One region of the Agrobacterium sp. LEGMi-208b genome, then DNA from elsewhere that is predicted to be linked to it. Evidence: riboswitches for the same ligand, from Rfam matches in the RefSeq annotation. Region 1 holds a riboswitch; each other region holds the start of a gene.
What was found. Region 1 has a riboswitch for thiamine pyrophosphate ahead of AC5YUO_RS16145 (ABC transporter permease). Riboswitches for the same ligand answer to the same signal wherever they lie in the genome.
Positions count from the first base shown of each region.

Region 2: linked by a shared signal. The riboswitch ahead of thiB (thiamine ABC transporter substrate binding subunit) and the one ahead of AC5YUO_RS16145 (ABC transporter permease) in region 1 are both predicted to bind thiamine pyrophosphate.
Region 3: linked by a shared signal. The riboswitch ahead of thiC (phosphomethylpyrimidine synthase ThiC) and the one ahead of AC5YUO_RS16145 (ABC transporter permease) in region 1 are both predicted to bind thiamine pyrophosphate.

Region 1 is NZ_CM183446.1:296,390-303,795, forward strand. It holds gene AC5YUO_RS16130 (alpha-glucosidase) at 1-1,063, shown strand, start outside; gene AC5YUO_RS16135 (pilus assembly protein TadG-related protein) at 1,081-2,370, opposite strand; gene AC5YUO_RS16140 (TadE/TadG family type IV pilus assembly protein) at 2,556-3,881, opposite strand; TPP riboswitch at 4,067-4,169, shown strand; gene AC5YUO_RS16145 (ABC transporter permease) at 4,295-5,080, shown strand; gene AC5YUO_RS16150 (ABC transporter substrate-binding protein) at 5,077-6,027, shown strand; gene AC5YUO_RS16155 (hydroxyethylthiazole kinase) at 6,024-6,764, shown strand; gene thiE (thiamine phosphate synthase) at 6,751-7,406, shown strand, end outside.
Region 2 is NZ_CM183445.1:1,759,020-1,766,425, reverse strand. It holds gene leuC (3-isopropylmalate dehydratase large subunit) at 1-38, shown strand, start outside; gene AC5YUO_RS08630 (M48 family metalloprotease) at 94-1,554, opposite strand; gene AC5YUO_RS08625 (thiamine ABC transporter ATP-binding protein) at 1,862-2,578, opposite strand; gene thiP (thiamine/thiamine pyrophosphate ABC transporter permease ThiP) at 2,575-4,200, opposite strand; gene thiB (thiamine ABC transporter substrate binding subunit) at 4,220-5,233, opposite strand; TPP riboswitch at 5,272-5,382, opposite strand; gene AC5YUO_RS08610 (VOC family protein) at 5,428-5,820, opposite strand; gene AC5YUO_RS08605 (ABC-F family ATP-binding cassette domain-containing protein) at 5,919-7,406, opposite strand, start outside.
Region 3 is NZ_CM183445.1:1,914,559-1,921,964, forward strand. It holds gene AC5YUO_RS09300 (beta-mannosidase) at 1-1,644, opposite strand, end outside; gene AC5YUO_RS09305 (DUF1839 family protein) at 1,641-2,624, opposite strand; gene AC5YUO_RS09310 (amino acid--[acyl-carrier-protein] ligase) at 2,631-3,539, opposite strand; gene AC5YUO_RS09315 (acyl-CoA dehydrogenase family protein) at 3,544-4,725, opposite strand; gene AC5YUO_RS09320 (acyl carrier protein) at 4,725-4,976, opposite strand; TPP riboswitch at 5,159-5,270, shown strand; gene thiC (phosphomethylpyrimidine synthase ThiC) at 5,366-7,189, shown strand; gene thiO (glycine oxidase ThiO) at 7,191-7,406, shown strand, end outside.

The DNA.
Region 1 (7,406 bases):
TTTCCTGGGCTATGTGAACCCCTATCTCTGCGTCGACGGACCGCTCTTTCCTGTCGCTGAAGCGGCCGGTTATTTCGCCACCGATGCGGATGGAAAGACGGCGTTGGTGGACTTCGGCGAATTCGATTGCGGCGTAGTCGATTTCACCAATCCGGCCGCCGCCGACTGGTTCGCCGAAGAGATCATCGGCAAGAACATGCTGGATTTCGGCCTTTCCGGCTGGATGGCCGATTTCGGCGAATATCTACCGATCGACATCAAGCTTGCGAACGGCGTTGATGCCAAGCTGATGCACAATGCCTGGCCCACGCTGTGGGCCGAGGTCAATGCGAAGGGCGTCGAAAGCCGTGGCAAGACCGGCGAGGCGCTGTTCTTCATGCGCGCAGGCTTCACCGGCGTGCAGGCCCATTGCCCGCTGATCTGGGGCGGCGACCAGTCGGTTGACTTCTCCCGTCATGACGGCCTTGTCACCGTCATCTGCGGCGCGCTTTCCTCCGGCCTCATGGGCAATGCCTATCATCACTCAGACATTGGCGGTTACACCAGCCTGTTCGGCAATGTCCGAACGGCGGAACTCATCATGCGCTGGACGGAGATGGCCGCCTTCACGCCGGTCATGCGCACCCATGAGGGCAACCGGCCGCGCGACAATCTGCAGATCGATCAGGATGAAACGGTTCTTTCCCATTTCGCCCGCATGACAGCGATCTATGTCGCGCTCACCCCCTATCTGAAATCGCTTTCCGCCGAGGCAGCGAAGACGGGCCTGCCGGTGCAGCGTCCGCTTTTCCTGCATTACGAGAACGAGCCGCAGACCTACACCATTCAGGACTGCTATCTCTACGGCGCGGACATGCTTGTCGCACCGGTGTGGAAGGCGGGCGAAAAAGAACGCTCGCTCTACCTTCCGGGTGATGGCCAATGGGTGCATCTGTGGAGCGGCACGCATCATGACGGCGGCAGGGATATCACCGTCGAAGCGCCGCTCGGCGAGCCTGCGGTGTTCTATCGTGCCGATAGCAGCCATCATCAGCTGTTCGAAAAGCTTCGCACCATCGGCTGAAGGCTTGGTCCTTGGCATCACCCCGTCAGGCGGGGTGATGTGATGGCCTTCTTGAAAAGGGCGGTCATCGCGTCGCTGATACCCTGGGACGGGCTGACTTCGAAGAACAGTCCCGGCGACGCGCATTGCTGCATGCGTGCGCCGATTTCCGGCTGAAACGGCTTGATCCAGCTATTGTACCAGTCGTTGGTCGGCAGCGGCAGATAGGTGGTGTAGAGCACGGCGATCCGGAAACCCTTTTCCTTGAGCTTCGTGCAATATTTGAGGTCGATCGGCTCCTGACAGCGGCCGCTGGTCGTTTTTTTGGTGCAGCTGGAAGGCTTGTAGCTATCGCCGACACCATCTGAAACGAAGAAGATGATCTTCTCCGGGCTTGCAGAACTCGCACCCGTGCCCGAAGAGCCGATCCTGTCGCCAATCTGGGTCAGCGCCCGGTCGAAATCGGTCTGCTGGTCGTTGTTATAGCCCTGATAGGGAATGGACATCAGGTCAACTTCACCCGCTTTTTTCTTCGCGGTGGCGAGATCCGATGTCAGGGGAACGACTTCGAGCAGCTTCGTATCTTCCGCCTTCTCCCCGAAGGTATAGACCGCCATACGATATTGATTGCTGCTTTTCCGCGTGGACTTCGCGGTATCCATCAGGCTCGCCGTGGCCTGCGCAACCACATTGATGCGCGTCGTCACTCCGAGCTTCTTTGCCTTGTAATAATAGCTGTTCGTATCCACCACCCCGTCTTTGACGATGTGACAGGCGAAAGCGCATTTGTCGCTCGTATTTGCAACCATGGTGGCAACATCGGTCGGCGTGGCGCCGACACCCATCGAAGGGGTGTTATCGAGCAGGACATAGAAGTCGCTGAAGGTCTCCGTCTCGTATTTGGCCGTCGCCCTGCCCGAAACGGTGATGAGGTCTTTTCCGAGGATCTGCGATAGCGTCGTTGCGACCGATGCCTTGAAGTCGACGGAGGATTCGATGGCGTTGCCGCGCTTGATCACCGACACGTTGAGAGACAGGAGCTTGTAGTCGGAATTGGCCCGCTTGTTAGCGTCGAAGAAGGCGGAGGCTTCATCACCGCCAAGCGTAACTTCGCCATCTCCCGACATTTCCTTCGCCTTGTGAACACTCGCCGACGTATCGGCAACGACCGCAAGCGCCGCAGCATCCGCTGCCATCTGCAGGTCCGATTTGATCGCCATGCCATGCGTCACATCAAGCGCCACGCCAGCGACGCCAATCAGCGGCACCATCAACAAGGCACTGAGAATGCCGAAATTCCCTGATTTGTCCTGCCAGATATTCTTCAAATTCGCCCCCCGGAACCCTGCCGGAGACGAGACTTAGCCAAATACTGTTGAAAGTCAGTTTCAATGGATAACTAATTTTCGATAAATCTAATTTCCAGAATAACTAATATTCCGATCGAAAAATGTTTTCCGTCACGCCAGCGGCAGGCATGGACAGCGCTTTGAACCGCTTTCGGGCACAAGCTTCAACTCGTCAGGCGCGGCGTGCTGATCGCCTTCTTGAACAGCGCCGACATCGCTTCGCTGATACCCTGCGAGGGGCTGACTTCGAAGAACAGGCCCGGGGAGGCGCATTGCTGCATGCGCGTGCCGATTTCCGACTGGAACGGGGCGATCCATTTATCGTAGTGCTGATTGCCGGGAAGCGGCAGATAGGTGGTGTAAAGCACGGCGATACGGAAACCTTGTTTTTTGAGGTCGTCGCACAGCTTGGTGTCCACGGGTTCCTGACATCGCCCATTCCAGATTACTGGCTTTGTACATTTCTTGGGCTTTTGGCTATCGGCCACACCATCCGACACAAAGAATACGATTTTCTCAGGGGTAGCAGAACTGGCGCCATTCCCCGATTCTCCCATTTTTGCTGTGATCTTCGTCAGCGCGCGATCAAAATTGGTGTGCTGATCGAGATTGTATCCATGGCCGGGAACTGACATCAGTTCAATTTCGCCGACCTTCTTCTTGGCCGCCTGCAAATCCGACGTGCGCGACACCACCTCCTGGAGGTCTTTATCGGGAAAGGCATCGTCTGCCGTCTTTCCGAAAGTGTAAACAGCAATGCGATACTGATCTCTTTTTTTGCGCGTGTCCTCAGCCGTGTCCATCAAGCTCGCGGTCGCCTTTGCGACCACATCAATGCGCGTCGTCGCGTTGATGTAACCCTTGGCCTTCGGGTCTTTATTTCTGAGCCGGAAATAGGTGCTGTTGGGATCGGACGAACCGTCTGCCAATGAGAGATGGCAGGCGAAAGCGCATCCGATCGCCTTTTTCATTGTTGCCACATCGGCGGGCGTTGCGCCGACGCCCATGGAAGGCGAGTTATCGAGCAGCAAATAGAAATCGGTATAGGTTTCCGTTTCATATTTGGCAGTTGCACTGCCGGAAACAGTAAGGAAATTCTTTCCCAATACCCTGGAGAGCGTCGTATTAAGCGAAGCTGTAAAACTCACTGACGATTCGATCACAGTGCCATTCTTCTTCACCTGTACATCGAGCGCCAATAGGCGATATTCCGGGTTTCCTCGCTGGTTGCTGTGAAAAAAAGCCTCCGCCTCTTCCTTGCCGACCGAAATGACGCCATCGCTTGCCATTCGCCTTGCGGCCTGAGCACTGGCCGAACTTTCCGCAACCACGGCCAGAGCCGCAGAGTCCGCTGCCATCTGAAGATCGGATTTCACGCTCATGCCTCGCACGACATCAAGCGCAACACCGGCGGATCCGATGATCGGTATCATCAACAGAGCGCTGAGAATGGCAAAGTTTCCAGACTTGTCCCGCCAGATGCTTTTCAATTTCGTCCCCGACCTTCTTTGGCTGCGGACGACATTTACTCGGATGATCTTGCGATATAGTTTATACATATAACTAATTGTCGATAAATTCGATATACCTAATAACTATATTTAAGTAATATATAGACAACGCATGACCAGTCGGCAGAGGCCGTTGACATTTTTAAAACTTGACCTACAAAACAAGCTCTTCCGAGGGGAGCACCTGACGGTGCTGAGATGGCGACGAGCCGGACCCTTGAACCTGATCCGGGTCATGCCGGCGTAGGAACGGAACTGTCGCGCCTTGGAGGCGCTACCCTTTCTCTTCTCCGCTTCGCCTGATCTCCGTGATTGTCACATCTGGAGACCAATGATGATGCTGAAACCTTCCACCCTTCGCACGCGGTGCGTTTGCGTCTGAGGTCCGGCTCATGCGTGCCACCCATGCGCTGAACGGTGTCGGTCTTCTGCTCCTTCTCTGGCAGGCCGGCACGTGGCTGTTCGCACCGCCCCGCTATATCCTGCCATCGCCCGTCGATGTCGCCGGCGCTTTCCTGCGCCAGCCCGGCTTCCTTTTCGGGCAAGCGCTGGTAACACTCGGAGAAATGGCGCTCGGGCTCGCCACAGGTATCACCGCCGGCATTGTCGTCGCTTTCACGATTGCCGCCATCCCGCGCCTCGGCCGCCTTGTCTGGCCCATGGTTCTGGTGTTGCAGGCTTTTCCGGTCTTCGTGCTGGCCCCCATCCTCGTCCTCTGGTTCGGTTTCGGCATGGCTTCAAAAGTGGTCATGACGGCGATCATCATCTTCTTCCCCGTTGCCTCCTCTTTCACCGACGGCCTCAACCGCACGGATCGCGCCATACTCGACGCCGCCTCGCTGACTGCGGCGAGCCACTGGCAGATCCTCACCCGGCTGCGTGTACCGCTGGCGCTGCCCTCGCTGATCTCGGGCTTGCGGGTGGCGGCGCCGCTCGCCCCGCTCGGCGCCGTCATCGGCGAATGGGTGGGCGCATCCGCAGGGCTCGGGTTCGTCATGGTCCAGTCCAATGCCCGCATGCAGACCGACACCATGTTCGCCGCCATGGCCATTCTCGCCGTGATGGCAGTGCTGCTGCGGCTTGTCGTCGACCGGGCGACAGCCAATCTCGCCCCCTGGGCCAAAGAAACAGAACATACCATTCCTTTCAGATATTTACGGAGACTTTCGGCACCATGAAACGAACTCTTCTCTCCCTCGTCGTCGCGGCTGTTAGCGTCCTCGCACCCATGCCGTCACAGGCGGCCGACAAGCTTACCGTCCTGCTCGAATGGTTCGTGAACCCCGATCACGCGCCGATGGTGATCGCCAGGGAACGTGGCCTCTTCGCCGATGCCGGGCTGGAGGTGGAACTGGTTCCGCCCGCAGACCCCTCCGCCGTACCGCGCCTCGTTTCGGCAAAACAGGCCGATATCGGCGTGCATTACCAGCCGAACCTTTATCTCGATCACGATGCCGGCCTGCCGCTGGTGCGTTTCGGCACGCTGGTCGAGACCCCGCTCAACACCGTCACCGTTCTGGCCGACGGACCGATCAAGAGCCTGAAAGACCTGAAGGGCAAGAAGGTCGGTTTTTCCGTTTCCGGTTTCGAGGATGCGATGTTGAAGCGCATGCTGGAAAAAGAGGGTCTGACGAAGGATGATGTCGAGCTGATCAACGTCAATTTTTCGCTCTCGCCGTCGCTGATCGCCGGCAAGGTGGATGCCACGCTGGGCGGTTTCCGTAATTTCGAACTGACGCAGATGAAGCTCGAGGGGCATGAGGGCCGCTCCTTCTTCCCGGAGGAGCACGGCGTGCCGGCCTATGACGAGCTGATCTTCGTCACCCATCGCGATCTCGTAAAGGACAGCCGCCTGCCACGTTTTCTCTCCGCCGTGGAGCAGGCTGCGATCTTCATCACCAACCACCCGCAGGAAGCCTGGCAGCTTTTCATCAAGGCTTATCCGAACCTCGACGATGCGCTGAACAAGCAGGCCTTCTTCGACACACTGCCGCGTTTCGCCAAGCGCCCGGCGGCGCTCGACCGCACCCGCTACACCCGTTTCGGCGCTTTCATGCAGGAGATGCAATTGATCAAGCAGGCGCCGGCAGCAGACGACATCGCCGTGGAGCTGCAACAGCCATGACCGGCAATAGTCCGACCGCGGCAAAGGCCGCCGAACTTCTTGAAAAAGTCAGGCAGGCACGCCCGCGCGTGCATTGCCTGATGAACACCGTGGTGCAGAAATTCACGGCCGACGGCATCACCGTCGTCGGCGGAATTCCTTCCATGACCACCTCGCTCGAGGAAATCGAGAGCTTCGTTGCCAAGGCCGATGCGCTGACCGTCAATCTCGGCACACTGGATGCCGAGCGGCGCAAGGTCATCCGGCTGGCGATAGAGATCGCCAATGCATCCGGCAAGCCGTGGATCGTCGATCCCGTGCATTGCGATTATTCACCATCAAGGCTGGCATTCGCGCGCGAACTCATCGCACTTTCCCCGACGATCGTGCGCGGCAATCACGCCGAAATGAGCCTGATCGGTGATGTGCCTGGTGTGGTGAGGATCGAGACCGGGCCTGTGGATCATCTAAGCGACAAGACCCGCAGCGTCAGGATATTCAACGGCCATCCGTGGATGGCGAAGGTGACAGGAACAGGTTGCCTTTCTGGCGGCGTCATCGCCGCCTTCATGGCGGTGGAAAAAGACGCGCTGACGGCGGCGGCCTCCGCCCTTGCCGTCACCGGCGTTTCCGCCGAACTCGCCGCGAAACACGCCAGCGGCCCCGGCACCTTCGAACCGGCGTTTCTGGATGCGCTTTCCGAAATTTCCGGTGAGGACATCACAAATCACGCGAGGATAGAGCATGAACAAGGTTGATTACCGCCTCAACGCGCTGGTCGATGCGAGCCTTGGCGACGTCGCGTCGCTGCCGGAGCTGGCTCTGGCCGCCGCACTCAACGGCGCCACCATTCTGCAATATCGCGACAAGCACGGCTCGACGCGGGCGATGATCGAAAACGCCCGCGCCATTCACGAAGCCATCACCGGCACCGGCGTGCCTTTGGTCATCAACGACCGGGTGGATGTGGCGCTCGCCTCGGGCGCGGACGGGGTACATCTCGGCGCTGACGACATGGATGCCAAGACCGCAAGGCGCATTCTCGGCGAAAAGGCGATCATCGGCCTCACCGTCAAGAACCGCGCCGATGCGGAACGCGCGGCCTCGATGCCCGCGGACTACGCCTGCATCGGCGGCGTGTTCGAAACCGTTTCCAAGGTCAACCCGGACAGGCCGGTCGGTATCGACGGTTTTTCGACGCTGCGCGCCCTGTTGAGGGAATGGCGGCCGGATATGCCGGTGGGCGCCATCGCCGGTATCGATCTTGCGCGTGTACCGTCCGTCATCGAGGCGGGTGCGGATGGTGTCGCGGTCATTTCGGCCATTTTCCGCGCGGCCGATATTGCCAGCGCAACCAAGGACTTCCGCGCCGCAATTGACGCCACGCTGAAAGCGAGACA
Region 2 (7,406 bases), on a different replicon from region 1:
TCGCCGGTCATTTCGTCGACGTGCGTGAGTGGCAATAATCGCCGCAGATGCCCGATGACAAAACCCCGGATCGCTCCGGGGTTTTTCTTGGGCCTATTCCGAAATGATCTTCACCCGCTGGCCCGGCTGAATGGTGGCCGTTGCGCTCATGGCATTGATCATGCGGAACATGTCGAGCTTCCGGTCGGTTCCCATCATCCGCGCCGCCATCGTCGCCACGGTTTCACCGGGCTTCACCGTCACCACCCGCACCCTCAGCGGCTTCAGCGAGGCGATTTCCTGCGGCGTCATCTTGCGGAAACTGGTGCGCAATGTATTGGCGATGGAATCGAGCTGCGTATTGCCTTTCGGCACGGCGGTCAGAAAACGGAATATCTGCTGGCCGACGCGAATGACGGTCACGTCGAAATCCCATTTATCCGCGCTTGCCCGAGCTGTCGCAGCCTCCAGACCGTTGATCTGGGTTTCCTTGACCGTTTCCGGCAGCAGGCCGGCAACCCAGCCGCTGGTCAGATAATTGGCAAGGCTCGTCTGTTTCGGATCGGCGACGCCGTCAAAACGGATCGCCATATCGCCCGGTCCCGTCGCCAGAACGGCCTCGACCTTGTTGTCGATGACGAAACCTTCCGGCACGTCGAAACGGATGCCGAGCGTTCCATGCAGGAACGTCTGGCCCCGGACATAACCTTCCTGCGGGCTATCGCCATAAAGCAGGCCGTCTATGCCATCCAGAAACCAGTCGCGACCACGATCCCCGACCTGGCCGTCCTGACCGAAGGCGCGGGCATGACGGCGCGCAAGCTCGATGCGCTGCGGCGTGTTGGGGTGGCTGGAAAGGAAGTCGAGGCTCTGGTCGTTTTCGGGATCGGCCGAAGAGAACCGCGCATAGGCCGCCATGGAATCCAGAAAACGCGGCGAGGCAAAGGGATCGTAACCGGCCTCGCCCAGCATCCGCACGCCGATCACATCCGCCTGCAATTCCTGCTGGCGTGAAAAGGCCGCGAGCCGCAGCTTGCCGCGCGCGAGCGCCTGCTTGCCGGCAAGATCGCTGGACAGCACTTCGGCAACCACGCGGCTGGCAATTACCTCCGCCTCTTCCCGGCGCTGGCGTTCGATGCCGTGATTGGCGGTGACATGGCCCATCTCATGTGAAAGCACGGCGGCCACTTCCGAAGCATCGTTGGCAAGTGCCAGCAGTCCGCGCGTCACGTAAAGATATCCGCCCGGCAGCGCAAAGGCGTTGATGGCCGGCGAGTTGAGGATAGTGATGCGATAGGATTGCTGCGGGTTTTCCGAAACGGCCGTCAGAGCGCCGGCGATACGCGCGACAAGCCGCTCCGTCTTGGCGTCACGATATTCACCGCCATAACTCGCCACGATGCGCGGATGCTCGCGCGCACCCATCTGGGCACGGGGATCATTCTTCTGCACCTCTTCCACGGTCTGCGGATTATCCGACGGGCGCAGGGTGGACTGGTAGGCCGGGCTGAAGAGAGACTGGCACGACGACAGGAACACCGCAGACGCGGTCAGCACGGAACAGGCGGCAGCCATCCTGCCCGAACGGCGAAGGCCTGAACGGGAGAAGAGCCTCCACTGTGCAGTCATGCTATTTCTCATTCTCTATGCCTGCCCCTAACGTTCCTGATCATCCGTTAATTGCAGACCAGAATAACAGATTCGCCCCAACGGGCGATGAATGCCAAAACGGTAAAAACGATCCATCAAGTCCGGATTATTCCTGAAGAACGCAATAATTCCCATCTTTTCTCGGGCAACAACTTGAAACTGGCAAGTGCAAATTAGCGCCATTGAAGTCATCTAAAGCGATTGCCAGCGGCACACGTCGAAAATAAGGCGATCACCCGTTCAGAAAACTGTCCACCGCCTTCACATTTTGTGTGGCGAAGAAATCTGCGGTCGGGCCGGTATAGACAACACGGCCGCGTTCAAGAAAAACCACCTGCTGCGCCAGCTTTTTTATGTCGTCGGGGTGATGCGTGACAATAATCACCGTGTTTTTTGTTTCTCCATGCAAGTCGAGAAGCAGGGACGTCATACCCGCCCGCAATCCCGGATCGAGTGCCGCAAAAGGCTCATCGAGCAGCATGACCGGTTTTTTCCTGACCAGCGCGCGCGCCAGCGCCGCCCTCTGCCTTTCTCCGCCGGAAAGCGTGCCTGGCAAGCGCTTGTCGAAACCCGCAAGCCCGACACGAACGAGGGCCTTCTCGATCCGTTCCCGGTCTTCCACCCGCAATTTCAGCCCGGGGCTGACACCCAGAGCGACATTGGTGAAAATATCGAGATGCGCAAAAAGATTATTGTCCTGAAAGATCGATGAGACCGGTCTTTCCGAAGGATCGAGCGCAGTCACGTCCTGTCCGCCGATCATGACGCGGCCGGAATCCGGCGCCTCGAAACCGGCGACGAGGTTGAGAAGCGTCGACTTGCCCGAACCGGACGCGCCGACGACGGCGGTTATCCGGCTTTGTGGGAATGTGCAATCGAGGTCGAAATCCTGTGTTCCAAGCCGCAGCCTGACCTTGTCCAGCTCAACGGCAAAATCATCGCCTGTCATATGCTCGCCCTTGCTGGTTGGGATTGCCGTGAAACGCCGCCTGCGGCAAGCAGCAGGCAGATGATGCCGAGAAGGAAGGCATAACCGGCGGCGTCATTGGTGCGATAGCTGCCCATATTGCTATAAACCAGCCATGGCAAGGTGACGAAATTTTCCGACCCGAACAGGGCAACCGCGCCTAAATCGCCAAGAGACAGGGCCATGGCAAAGGAAAACGCCATGGCCAGCGGCCGCCACAGAACCGGTAGATCGGCGAACCGCAATCGCGTCAAGCCCTGAAGCCCCAGACTGGCGGAAAGCCGGCCGGTGCGCAAAAAATGACTGGTGAAAGCCGGCTCCAGAACCCGCATGGAAAGCGGCAAAGCCATCAGCATATTGATAAGCGCCACGAGGACGGGCGCATAGAAGCTGACATCGCCGAAGACCCGCAATAGAAGGAACCACCCGCTTCCCAACACCACAGGCGGCACCAAAAGCACCAGCGAAGACCCTGCCCCAAGCAGAGCGGAGAGGAAGCGCAGTGGTTTCCCCGCCTGCCGTCTGGAGCCTATCTCCTGCCGTGCGCCGATGATCGCCATGCAGCAGAGCACGACAAGGGCTGCGGAGAGAAGGGCGATTGCAAGACTGGTCGCCGCCGCGCGCAGGAAAATCGGCGCGGACAAAAGACGCGGCAGATCGGCCCTCAAGCCCGAGACGGCTATGGCGACAAGCGGCAGGCCGATCAGCAGAATTACGAAAACGATTGCCGCGCCATCCCAGAGGCGGGCGCCAATGCCCTTGCCATCAAAACGGTGATGGGAACGACCGAGCGACGGAATTTCCGCTTCGGGCGACGGTAAAAAAGCGAGAAGTCCGAGCAGGATTGCGGTGAGGGCAATCTGCAGAACCGAAAGCGCAATCGCCCGCTGCGGATCGAAATCGAACCGCAGCGCCTGATAGATCGCGACCTCCAGCGTCGTGGCCGCCGGCCCGCCACCCAACAAAAGAACGAGCGTGAAGCTGGTAGCGCACAGCATGAAAACAAGCCCGGCAATGCCGGGAACGAGACGCGCGACTGCCGGCCATTCGATAAAACGGAAAATCGAAACCGGCCCCATGCCGAGGCTCGCCGCCATGCGCCAATATTCACCCGGAATACGCTCCAGCCCGGCGAGCATCAACCGGACCGAAAGCGGCAGATTGAAAAACACATGGGCGATGAGGATGCCGGAAAGGCCATAAATGCTGAAAGGCTCATTCGCCCCGGCAAAAACCAGGGCCGTATTCAAAACACCCTGCCTGCCCCAGATGGTGATGATGCCGAAGGCGCCGACGATGACAGGCAGACCCATCGGCACCGCCATCAGCCTGATGATCCAGATCCTTCCCGGAAATACGCGTCGCCGGCCAAGCGCCAGCGCCACTGGCAGGCCGAGGACAATAGAAAGAACAGTGGAAAGCGTTGCCTGATAAAGCGTGAAGCGCAGGATGCGCAGCGTATAGGCATCCATTATACCGGCCGCGGACGCACCGGCATCAAAGGACAGGAGAGCTGCAACGGCGAGCGCCATGAACAGGAAAACGGCGGCAAAAGCCGCCGTTCCGAAAATGATCGACCGCCGGTAATCACGACGCAGCATCATGCGCGGGTGTGCCTCTTCCTCAATTCATGCTCATGGCGGCAAGCCATTCATCGATCCATGCCTTGCGGTTCTTCGCCACCTCTTCCGGATCCATCAGGAAAGTCTTCTGCGGCACGACGAGTTTGGAAAACGCCTCCGGCAAGGGCTTCGAGGTTGCCGCAACCGGCATCATCCAGTTGTTTTCCGGAATGGCATCCTGAAAACCCGATGTCAGCGTGAAAGCGAGGAATTGCTTTGCCAGTTCCTTATGCGGTGCATTTTTAAGGAGACCGGAAACCTCGATCTGGATGTAATGCCCTTCGGAAAAGGCGGCGGCCTGATAACGATCCGTCTTTTCCGCGACCATGTGATAGGCGGGCGAGGTGGTGTAGGAGAGCACCATCGGCACCTCCCCCTTGGTGAAAAGGCCATAGGATTCCGACCAGCCCGGCGTAACGGTGAGAATACGCTTCCTGAGCTTTTCCCAGGCTTCCGGCGCCTTGTCGCCATAAACCGATTTCACCCACAGCAGCAGGCCCAGACCCGGCGTGGAGGTGCGCGGGTCCTGAATGGCGATCTTCTGCGCGGCGTCGCCTTCAACGAGGTCCTTAAGGCTCGTCGGCGGATTCTTCACCGTCTGCGTGTCGTAGATGACGGCGAAATGACCGTAATCATAGGGAACGAAAACATCGTCCTTGTATCCGCCCGGCACCTTGGCCGCCGATGCATCGATGCCGCTGGCATCGAATAGACCGGTCTGTTTTGCTTCCGCGACAAGATTGGTGTCGAGACCGACGACGACATCCGCCTTGGACCCCGCCCCTTCAAGCTTCAGGCGATTGAGTAGCGCCACACCATCGGCCACGCCGACGAAATTGACCGTGCAATTACAAACCTTCTCGAAGGCCTCCTTCACCTTGGGACCGGGACCCCATTCGGAAACGAAGCTTTCATAGGTGTAGACGGTCAGTTCCTGCCTGTCCTGTGCGACGGCAAGACCGGGCAGAAACAGCGAAGCGGCAACGAGGGAATTCAGGAAAAGACGACGGCGCACGGGTATCTCCTCAAAAATCGATAGGGAAATAGCCGCCTGCGTTAAAGCCGTCTAATCCCTCCGCCGGTATGAACCGGATCAGGTTCTTCGGGTTGGCAAGCCTCTCAGCCTTTTGCGTCCAAGCACAAAAGACACCCCGTTAGATCAAGATGATGGTGTAGTCCCGCCGTCCCTGATTGGCAAGATGGCCGAGGTCAGCCCTGCTCCGTCATATGCACCAGTTCCCAGACATGCCCATCGGGATCCTGAAAGCTGCCGGCATACATGAAACCATGGTCCTGAACGGGCTTCCAGCCGCTACCGCCGGAGGCAAGCGCGGTGGCGATCATCCGGTCGATTTCCTCGCGGCTTCCCGCAGAAAGACAGGTCAGAACTTCGGTGGTGCGCGTCGCGTCGGCAATATCGCCGTTGATGAAATCACGGAACCGCCCCTCCTGGAGAAGCATCACGAAGATGTTTTCCTCAACGATCATGCAGAGCGTGCGGTCATCCGAATATTCCGGGTTGAAGCTGAAACCGAGAGCCGTGAAGAAGTTCCTTGATGTCTCGATATTCTTGACCGGCAGATTGACGAAAATCATGCGCATTTTCACAACTCCTCCAAACGAACGCCGGCATAGAACGGCAATTCCGCTTTTCTGTCAAAGGCCGAAGCAGGACCGGTCAAACGAGAGCCCGATTGCCTTCAGCCCTCCAGTTCCTCGCGCAACATCTCCAGTTCCAGCCATTCTTCTTCCATGGCCTCCAGCTTGTCGCGCAGCTTCGACATTTCCTGCGCCAGCGTGTTGAAGGCATTCGGGTCCTTGGTGAAAAGCTCAGGGTCGGCCATGCGCTGCTCGCGTTTTGCGATTTCGCTTTGCGCCTTTTCCATCTCCTTAGGCAGATTTTCGAGCGCGAATTTCTGCTTGAAGGAAAGCTTGCCCTTGGCCTTTGAAGGATCCTGCGATGGGGAGGCCGAAGGTGCGGCCTTCGCCTTTTCCTGTTTTTCCGCCTTGCGTTTTTCTTCCGCAGCACCCTTGCGCTGCGCCATCATGTCCGAATAACCACCGGCATATTCAATCCATCGACCATCCGGCTCGTCCGGATTGACGGGCGCGATGGTGGAAGTGACGGTGCGGTCGAGAAAATCGCGGTCGTGGCTGACGAGAATGACGGTGCCGGAAAAGCCCGCGACGATTTCCTGCAAAAGATCGAGCGTTTCGATATCGAGATCGTTGGTCGGCTCGTCAAGGATCAGAAGATTGGTCGGCCGCGCCAGAATGCGCGCCAGAATGAGACGCGCGCGCTCGCCGCCGGAAAGGTTGCGGATCGGCGTGCGGGCCTGTTCCGGCTGGAACAGGAAATCCTTCATATAGCCGGTAACATGCTTCAGTTCGCCATTGACCAGCAGGTTTTCACCCCGGCCATCAGTCAGATAATGCGCCAGCGTATCGTTGGGATTGAGATCTTCGCGCTTCTGGTCGAGCGTCGCGATCTCCAGATTGGTGCCGAGCTTCACCGTGCCGCTATCGGGCTCCAATTGACCGGTGAGCATCTTCAGAAGCGTCGTTTTACCGGCGCCGTTCGGACCGACGAAACCGATGCAATCGCCGCGATGGACGCGCAGCGAAAACGGCGCGACGATCACCCGCTCGCCGTAAGCCTTGGTGATGGCCTCGGCCTCGATGACCAGCTTGCCGGATTCGCGCCCTTCGGTGACGGTCGCCTGCACCGTGCCCTGCGGTCCCTTGTGGCCGCGATATTCGGCACGCATCGCCTGAAGCTCGCCGACGCGACGCATATTGCGCTTGCGCCTTGCGGTCACGCCGTAGCGCATCCAGTGTTCTTCGCGCTCGATGGCCTTGCCGAGCTTGTGCTGCTCCAGCTCTTCCTCTTCCAGCACCTTGTCGCGCCATTCCTCGAAATGGGCGAAACCGCGATTGAGACGACGGGACTGGCCACGGTCGAGCCAGACGGTCGAAGTCGAAACCTTCTCCAGAAAACGGCGGTCATGCGAGATCAACACCAGGGCACTGCGCGTCTGCTGCAACTCGCTTTCAAGCCATTCGATGGTCGGCAGATCGAGATGGTTGGTCGGTTCGTCCAGCATCAGGATATCGGGTTCCGGCGCCATCACGCGGGCAAGGGCCGCACGTCGCGCCTCACCGCCGGAAAGGCTTGCAGGGTGCTCCTG
Region 3 (7,406 bases), on a different replicon from region 1:
GACGTCGTATAGAAGCTTCAGATAATGATCGCGAACATCTTCGAAATCCCAGGATGCGCCGCGATCGCGCGGTGCGCGTGCCTTCCATCGCGGATCGTGCACGGCCAGTCCGGGAAGATATCTGTCCAGCGTTTCCTGTTCGGGAATATTGGCGAAGGCCAGGCACTCTGCGGCGAAGCGCAGATCGGCGCGACGCGCATCTTCCAGCGGGCGGCAATAGGCACCCACGCCGTAATAATGGCCGACCCCGGCATTGGGAAAGAACGGTAATGCGCCGCCTGAAGGAGAATTGGCGACATAGGCTGCATCCGGCCGCTTCCCGGCGACGAGTTCCGGCAGGACCGCCTCGGTGAGCGTTCCCTTCCATATCTGTTCTGGCAAGCCGAGCATCGCACCCTGCTGGTACATTTCACTGCCGCCGCAGAAAACGGCGAGCGACGGAGAAAGCGCGGTGGCCTCAAGGAACTGCGAGATTTCCGTGACGATATGCTGGCGCAGGCTCTCATCCTTTGCCGGGTAATCGAAATTGGCGAGCATGGCGTCCTGCCACACCAGAATGCCGAGTTCATCGCAAAGTGCGAAGAATTCCGGTGTCTCATAGGCCATGGTGCCGCCGATGCGGATCATGTTCATACCGGCTTGCGCGGCTTTCCGCAGCCATGGCTCATAGTCCGGTCTCGTTCCAGGCAAGCGCACAATGTCGGCCGTCGTCCAGACTGCGCCGCGGCAAAAGACGGGCTGGCCGTTCACCTTCAGGCCGAAACCGTTGCCGTCATCGCCGTGATCGATCTCAACCCTGCGGAAACCGGTGCGTCCCAGCCTGTGCTGCGTGCCGTCCAGTTCCAGAACTACGGCGTGCAGCGCCGGTCTGCCATGGGTGTGAGGCCACCATGTTTCGACATCGGGTATGCGGAGTTCGCCGGAAAACTTGCCATTCTCAACCTTGGAAAGATCGGCGCTGTAACCCGCGCAGCTCAACCGTACCGACGTTACAGGCCGGTTGGTTTCCAGCGCGATGCCGATTGTCCCCGTCCCTGCCTCGTCCAGTGAAGATCGGAGCGTGCACAGCACCCCGTCCTGCCTTATCAGGCTGATGGGGCGCCATGGGCCGGCGGCGTGGATTTCCGGGCACCAGCCGGGCATATAGCCGAGTGCGGTGGTGCGGATCAGCCGCAACCCCTGTGTATTCATCATCTGCGGCCGCCAGCGGGCGCGGGGGCCGGTTTTTTCAAGTCTTGGCGCAAGCGCCCGGAAGCAGATCGAAAGCTCGTCCGCGCCTGTGAGTTCGACGGGCACTTCCAGCCTTTCGAACATGCTCTGGCTGGCGGCGATCAGCTCGCCGTTGAAGAAGATTTCCGCAATGGTGGAAAGACCATCGAAGCGCAGGGTGGCACGCTCACTGGCATCGGAAATCATCGTCAGCCGGTACCATGCATCCCTGTCATTGAGGGGCGCCGGGGCAAGGCGGTCGAATTTTCCGGCGTTTTCCAGCGCCTGCGCCACGGTGCCGGGAACGGAGACGTGGAAGCTTTCGAGCGATGCCGGAATATCGGACGGCGTCTCACAGGCACCGGCGGGCGTCAGCGTCAGCGTCCAGCCTTCACTCAGCAATTCCTCGCTTTCGCCGGGAAGGTAGATCCTCACGCGGCCTCGCTGGCATCAGTGAGTTTGGTCGCAAGCGCTTTCATCACGCCATCCCACGCATCCGCTGCTGGATCGAGCACGGTGGCCAGCGCATCAAATTTGCGGCGGGTAACGGCGCGGGCGAGCTGGAACTGAACGGTTTTGGCAACCTCGGAAATCCTGAGCGCCTGGTCTCTTGCTTCAGAGAAACCGTCCGCGTCCAGCCATTCGAAATGGCTTGCCGCCAGTTCGAAATTCGCGCCGAGCTGGCGCAGCGTGTTGAAGGCATATTTATGGAAGAAGCCAAAGGGCCTGTCGGCGACCTTTTCCACCTGTGCCGGAAAAACGCTGGCAAAAGCACGGACCGGGTTGGCGGAGGGCCGCCGCGAAAAATGAAATTTCAGCAGCCGTTCGGCCGTCTTGCGAATATGTGTGGGTGAGGAATTATCGTCCGCGAATTTTGCAAATTCGGTGTAGGGCAGGAAAGGCGGGTCGGTCTCGGCCAGGTGATGCTGGAACAGCCCGTCGAAATCCTCGCCGGAGAGATGGAAGAAGCCGGCATTGTGGAAATAATCGAGTTCCCGCTTTTCGAGATCGAGCCGGTTGATGGCGATGGTGGTCTTGCCGTGTTCCTTCCGGTATCCCACCCCATGGGTGTCGGGCATATAGAAGCTGTCCATCTCGATCAGGCAGATGCGGCCGCGCTCGAGCTGTGCCTCGATATGGTTTTCCACCTTATCGAAGATCGCAAGTTCGGTGGCGCGAACGCCATAAAGTGCTTCGAGATCTTCCAGCGGCACCTTGAAGAAGGTGAACTGGTCACCTTCGAAATCCTGCGTGAGCGTGAAACCGAACATGGCTTCCGGTGGCAATCCTTTCGAGGCCAGTACCTCGATCCACAAATCGATGTAGCAATTGGTCTCCGGCCACATTCTTTCAGAGGAATGAAGCGGATGCTGCACATAGTTTTGGGGATCGAGACCCGGAAAAATCTGCCGCATGGATAATCAGCCCCAGAGGGTTTCCACGACCTTTGCAGGCCATTTTTTCACGTCGAGACCGTGATGGGCAAACAATGCGAGTGCGATGCGCTCGAGGCCAAAACCGACGCAGGCGGTGTGGGCGACATCGCCATTCGCAAGATTGAGGCCCCATTTCTGGCCAAAGGCATCCTGATGGTAATTGAAGCTCATGCAGGCCGTCGGGCTGGTCGCTGACGTGACCGGGATCAAGAGCTCGAATTTCAGGTTCTGGTCGCGCTGGTTGTTGGCGAGCATCTTGCCGGCGCGGCCGAAGAAGGGATCGTTGGCGATATCGATGGTGACGTCGAGCCCGACTGCTTTCATCATCTCCACACCGCGATCCATCCAGGTCTGGCGGAATTCGGTGACGTCGGACTCGGTGCCCATGCAGACATATTCGCGCATGCGGAAAAGCTGCTGGCGGGCCGGATCCTTGGAAGGCTCATGGCGGAAGCAATAGGACTGGATGTCATAAAGACCGCCGCCGGCAGGAAGGGCGCCACGCTTGGCAATCGTCGGGTAAAGCGGATAGCAGGCCGCCGGCGTCAGCACGATGTCGGTGGCTTTCTGGTCCTTGGTCCAGTCGCCGCCCTCATCCATGGTCTTCAGCAGGCTGACATGGTCGAGTTCGCAGCCGCAGAAGGAATGGACAGTGCCGGCGAGCTGCGGGAAGCTCTTCATGTAACCGCTCTTTTCGAAATAGGCACGGTTGATGCCGGGCGGAAAGCGGATCGCTTCGGCGCCATCGGCGCCACCGGTGCGGTCGATCAGCCGCTCGAATGCGGCAATCACATCCTCGAACTGGCCGCTGCGTCCATAAAGACCGTCCACACCCGTTTCAATCAGCAGGCCTTCTTCGAACAGTCGATCGAGAAACGATGTTTGCATGTCCATGGTCTTATCCCAAGAGGCTGGTGTCCTGCTTGTGAACCAGCAGGAGATTGGCAGAATTGCCGAGAATACGGTCGTTGGAAATCATCAGCCGGGCGGAATGCGCGTCGCGCAGGTGCCGGCCGAGGCTATAGGGCGTACCGTTCTTGTAGCCCATGATGCCGCAGACCAGCATGGCATGATCGATGATCTCAAGAATGGTTTCCGAAGAGCAGATCTTCACATTGTTCATGGCAACGGCAAAGGCCATCGACATCAGTTTTTCGGGATCACTCTTGGTATCCTCGTAAGCCTTGATGCCGGCGATGATGTTGGATTTGACCACCTGCAGCTTGGTGGAAACCTCGGCAAGGCGGATCGCGCCCGGAGGGGCGGTGCCGGGTGATTTGCGGGCCGCGGCCCTGACGAAGGATTGCGCACGCAGCACCGCGTCGGAGGCAATACCGTACCAGACGGCGCTCCACAGGAGATGCGAGCTTGCAAGCATGGATTGCGCGGCGATTTCCGCGAAAGGTTTCGGGAAAATCTGTACCGCCGGCGCTTCGCCGCGGAACAGGAAGCCATCCGAACAGGTGCCACGCATGCCGAGCGTATCCCAGACATGGGTCTTCTCGAGCGTATACTGGTTTTTCAGGAATACGGTCATCACCTGATCGGCGGGCGCGGCATCCTTGTGGGCGCGCGAGGTGATGAGGATCGCATCGGCATTGCTGCCATAGGAAATGACGGTGGCATCCTTTTCCAGCCGGCAGTTATCGCCTTCGACTTCGATCGCGCAGATGGAGTTGCGCAGATTGCCGCCGATGCCGCCTTCGGTGGTGGCGGAGCCGAGCAGAAGCTGTTCGCCGGCAACGCGGCGCATGAAGCCCGGATGCCAGCTGCTCTCCACGCCGTGCTCCACCAGGCTGGACAGCTTGATGTGGTGCATGGCGAAAATCATCGCGGTTGCCGAACAGGCCTGGCCGAGCCGGGCGCAGATGTCGGCGATCTCCTGAACGGAGGCGCCTTCGCCGCCGAGCGAGGAGGGCACCTGAATGCCGAGCAGACGTTCCTGCCGCAAGGCATCGACGGCTTCCTGCGGGAAGCGGCCGGTGACATCCACCTCATCCGCATGCTTTGCGGCAATGATCGCGACACGGCCCGCGCGCGCGGACAGCGTTTCATCCTGCGGCGCCACGGTCACGTTCATCAGGCTGCCTCTTTACCATCCAGAATGAGCTTAACGGTGTCTTCAATCGCCCTGATGCTCGCAAAGGACTTGCGGTTCAGCAGATTGTCCGGGAATTCGATATCGAAAGCTTCTTCAATACCCAGCATCAATTGCACCGACGCAAAGGAAGACAGGCCCGCTGCATAAAGATCGGCTTCATCTGCAATCGTATCGACAGGGGTGGGAAGCTGGCCGAATTTTGCCAGTATTTCACGAATAGTCGCATTCATTCCGACGTATCTCCAATGAAATCAACACTAGGAAGGTTTGTGCTTATCGTTATGCCGCAAACGATAATATTCACCTAAACCGTTAGGTTAATTACAACTAACGGCAGCATGCGCCATTCCCGCACCTTTGCCAAGCGTTGATGAGCGGCCTTGACAAAAGCCGGGTGGTGTCTTTTGCTGTGGCCATTCACCAGGGGTGTCCCGTCAAGGGGCTGAGATTCTGCTTTCATGCGCAGTGACCCGTTGAACCTGATCCAGTTCATACTGGCGTAGGGACGGTGCAAAGACCTGATGTCGGGCGGGCGCATGGCGCCGCGTATCGGCACTTCGGTATTTTCCATCATTCCGGCTCGAACTGGGTCTCCACAGTCAAACTTTGGAGCCTCAAGATGAATATCGCTGCCAAGACTATCCCGCTGTCGGTTACCACCGGACCGCATGCCGCCTCCACGAAAATCCATAAACCGGGAATCCTTCATCCGCATATTCGCGTGCCGATGCGCGAGATCGCGGTGCACCCGACGGCGGGCGAACCGCCGGTGACGGTCTATGATTCCTCCGGCCCCTATACCGATCCGACCCATCCCGTTCTGATTGAAAAGGGTCTGCCGCGACTGCGTCACGACTGGGTCGTGGCGCGCGGCGATGTCGAGGCTTATGAGGGCCGGCACGTCAAACCGGAGGATAACGGCTTTGCCACCGGCGAGCGGCTGACGCCGGAATTTGGCGTGCGCCACCAGCCGCTTAAAGCGACGGCGGGCAAGGCGGTGACGCAGCTTGCCTATGCGCGGGCGGGCATCATCACGCCGGAAATGGAATTCATCGCCATCCGCGAAAATCTCGGACGCGAGGCCGCGAAGGAAAAGCTTGCGCGTGACGGCGAGAGTTTCGGCGCGCATATCCCTGATTATGTCACGGCGGAATTCGTGCGTCAGGAAGTGGCCTCGGGTCGCGCCATCATTCCCGCCAACATCAACCACCCGGAACTTGAGCCGATGATCATCGGCCGCAATTTTCTGGTCAAGATCAACGCCAATATCGGCAATTCCGCCGTCACCTCCTCCATGGCGGAAGAGGTGGAGAAGATGGTCTGGGCGATCCGCTGGGGTGCCGATACCGTCATGGACCTTTCGACCGGGCGCAACATTCACAATATCCGCGAATGGATCATCCGCAATTCGCCGGTGCCGATCGGCACGGTGCCGCTTTATCAGGCGCTGGAGAAGGTGAACGGCATTGCCGAGGATCTCAACTGGGACGTGTTCCGCGATACGCTGATTGAGCAGGCGGAACAGGGCGTCGACTATTTCACCATTCATGCCGGTGTGCGGCTGCATTATATTCCGCTCACCGTCAACCGCGTCACCGGCATCGTCTCGCGCGGCGGGTCGATCATGGCCAAGTGGTGTCTGCATCACCACAAGGAAAGTTTCCTCTATGAGCATTTCGAGGAGATTTGCGATATCTGCCGCGCTTATGACGTCTCCTTCTCGCTGGGTGACGGCCTCAGGCCCGGCTCGATTGCCGACGCCAATGATGCGGCGCAGTTCGCCGAGCTGGAGACGCTGGGCGAGTTGACGCAAATCGCCTGGGCAAAAGATTGCCAGGTGATGATCGAAGGCCCCGGCCATGTGCCGATGCACAAGATCAAGGAGAATATGGACAAGCAGCTGAAGACCTGCGGCGAGGCGCCCTTCTACACGCTTGGGCCGCTCACGACAGATATCGCGCCCGGTTACGACCATATCACCTCAGGCATCGGGGCGGCGATGATCGGCTGGTTCGGTACGGCGATGCTCTGCTACGTCACGCCGAAGGAACATCTTGGCCTGCCGGATCGTAACGACGTGAAGGTTGGCGTTATCACCTACAAGATCGCCGCTCATGCCGCCGATCTTGCCAAGGGCCATCCGGCTGCGCAGGTGCGGGACGATGCGCTGTCGCGCGCAAGGTTCGAGTTCCGCTGGGAAGACCAGTTCAACCTGTCGCTCGACCCGGATACGGCGCGTTCCTTCCACGACGAGACCTTGCCGAAGGAGGCGCACAAGGTCGCGCATTTCTGCTCCATGTGCGGGCCGAAATTCTGCTCGATGCGGATTTCCCACGATATCCGCGCCGAGGCGCAGAAGGAGGGGCTGGAGGCCATGGCCGCACGCTTCAAGGAAGGCGGCGAGCTTTACATGCCGCTTTCGACGTCCGCGAGTGCCGAATAACATGCGTGTTCTCATCAAGGGAACGGGGGTCGCCGGCCTGACGGCGGCCTTCGAACTGGCGGGGAACGACATTAGCGTCGAGGTTTGCGAGCGCAATGCCGAACCCTCTCGCGGCGCATCGTGGTATGCGGGTGGCATGCTGGCGCCCTGGTGCGAGCGCGAAAATGCGGAAGCGGCGGTTCTGACGCTCGGCCAGGCGGCGCTCGACTGGTGGGAT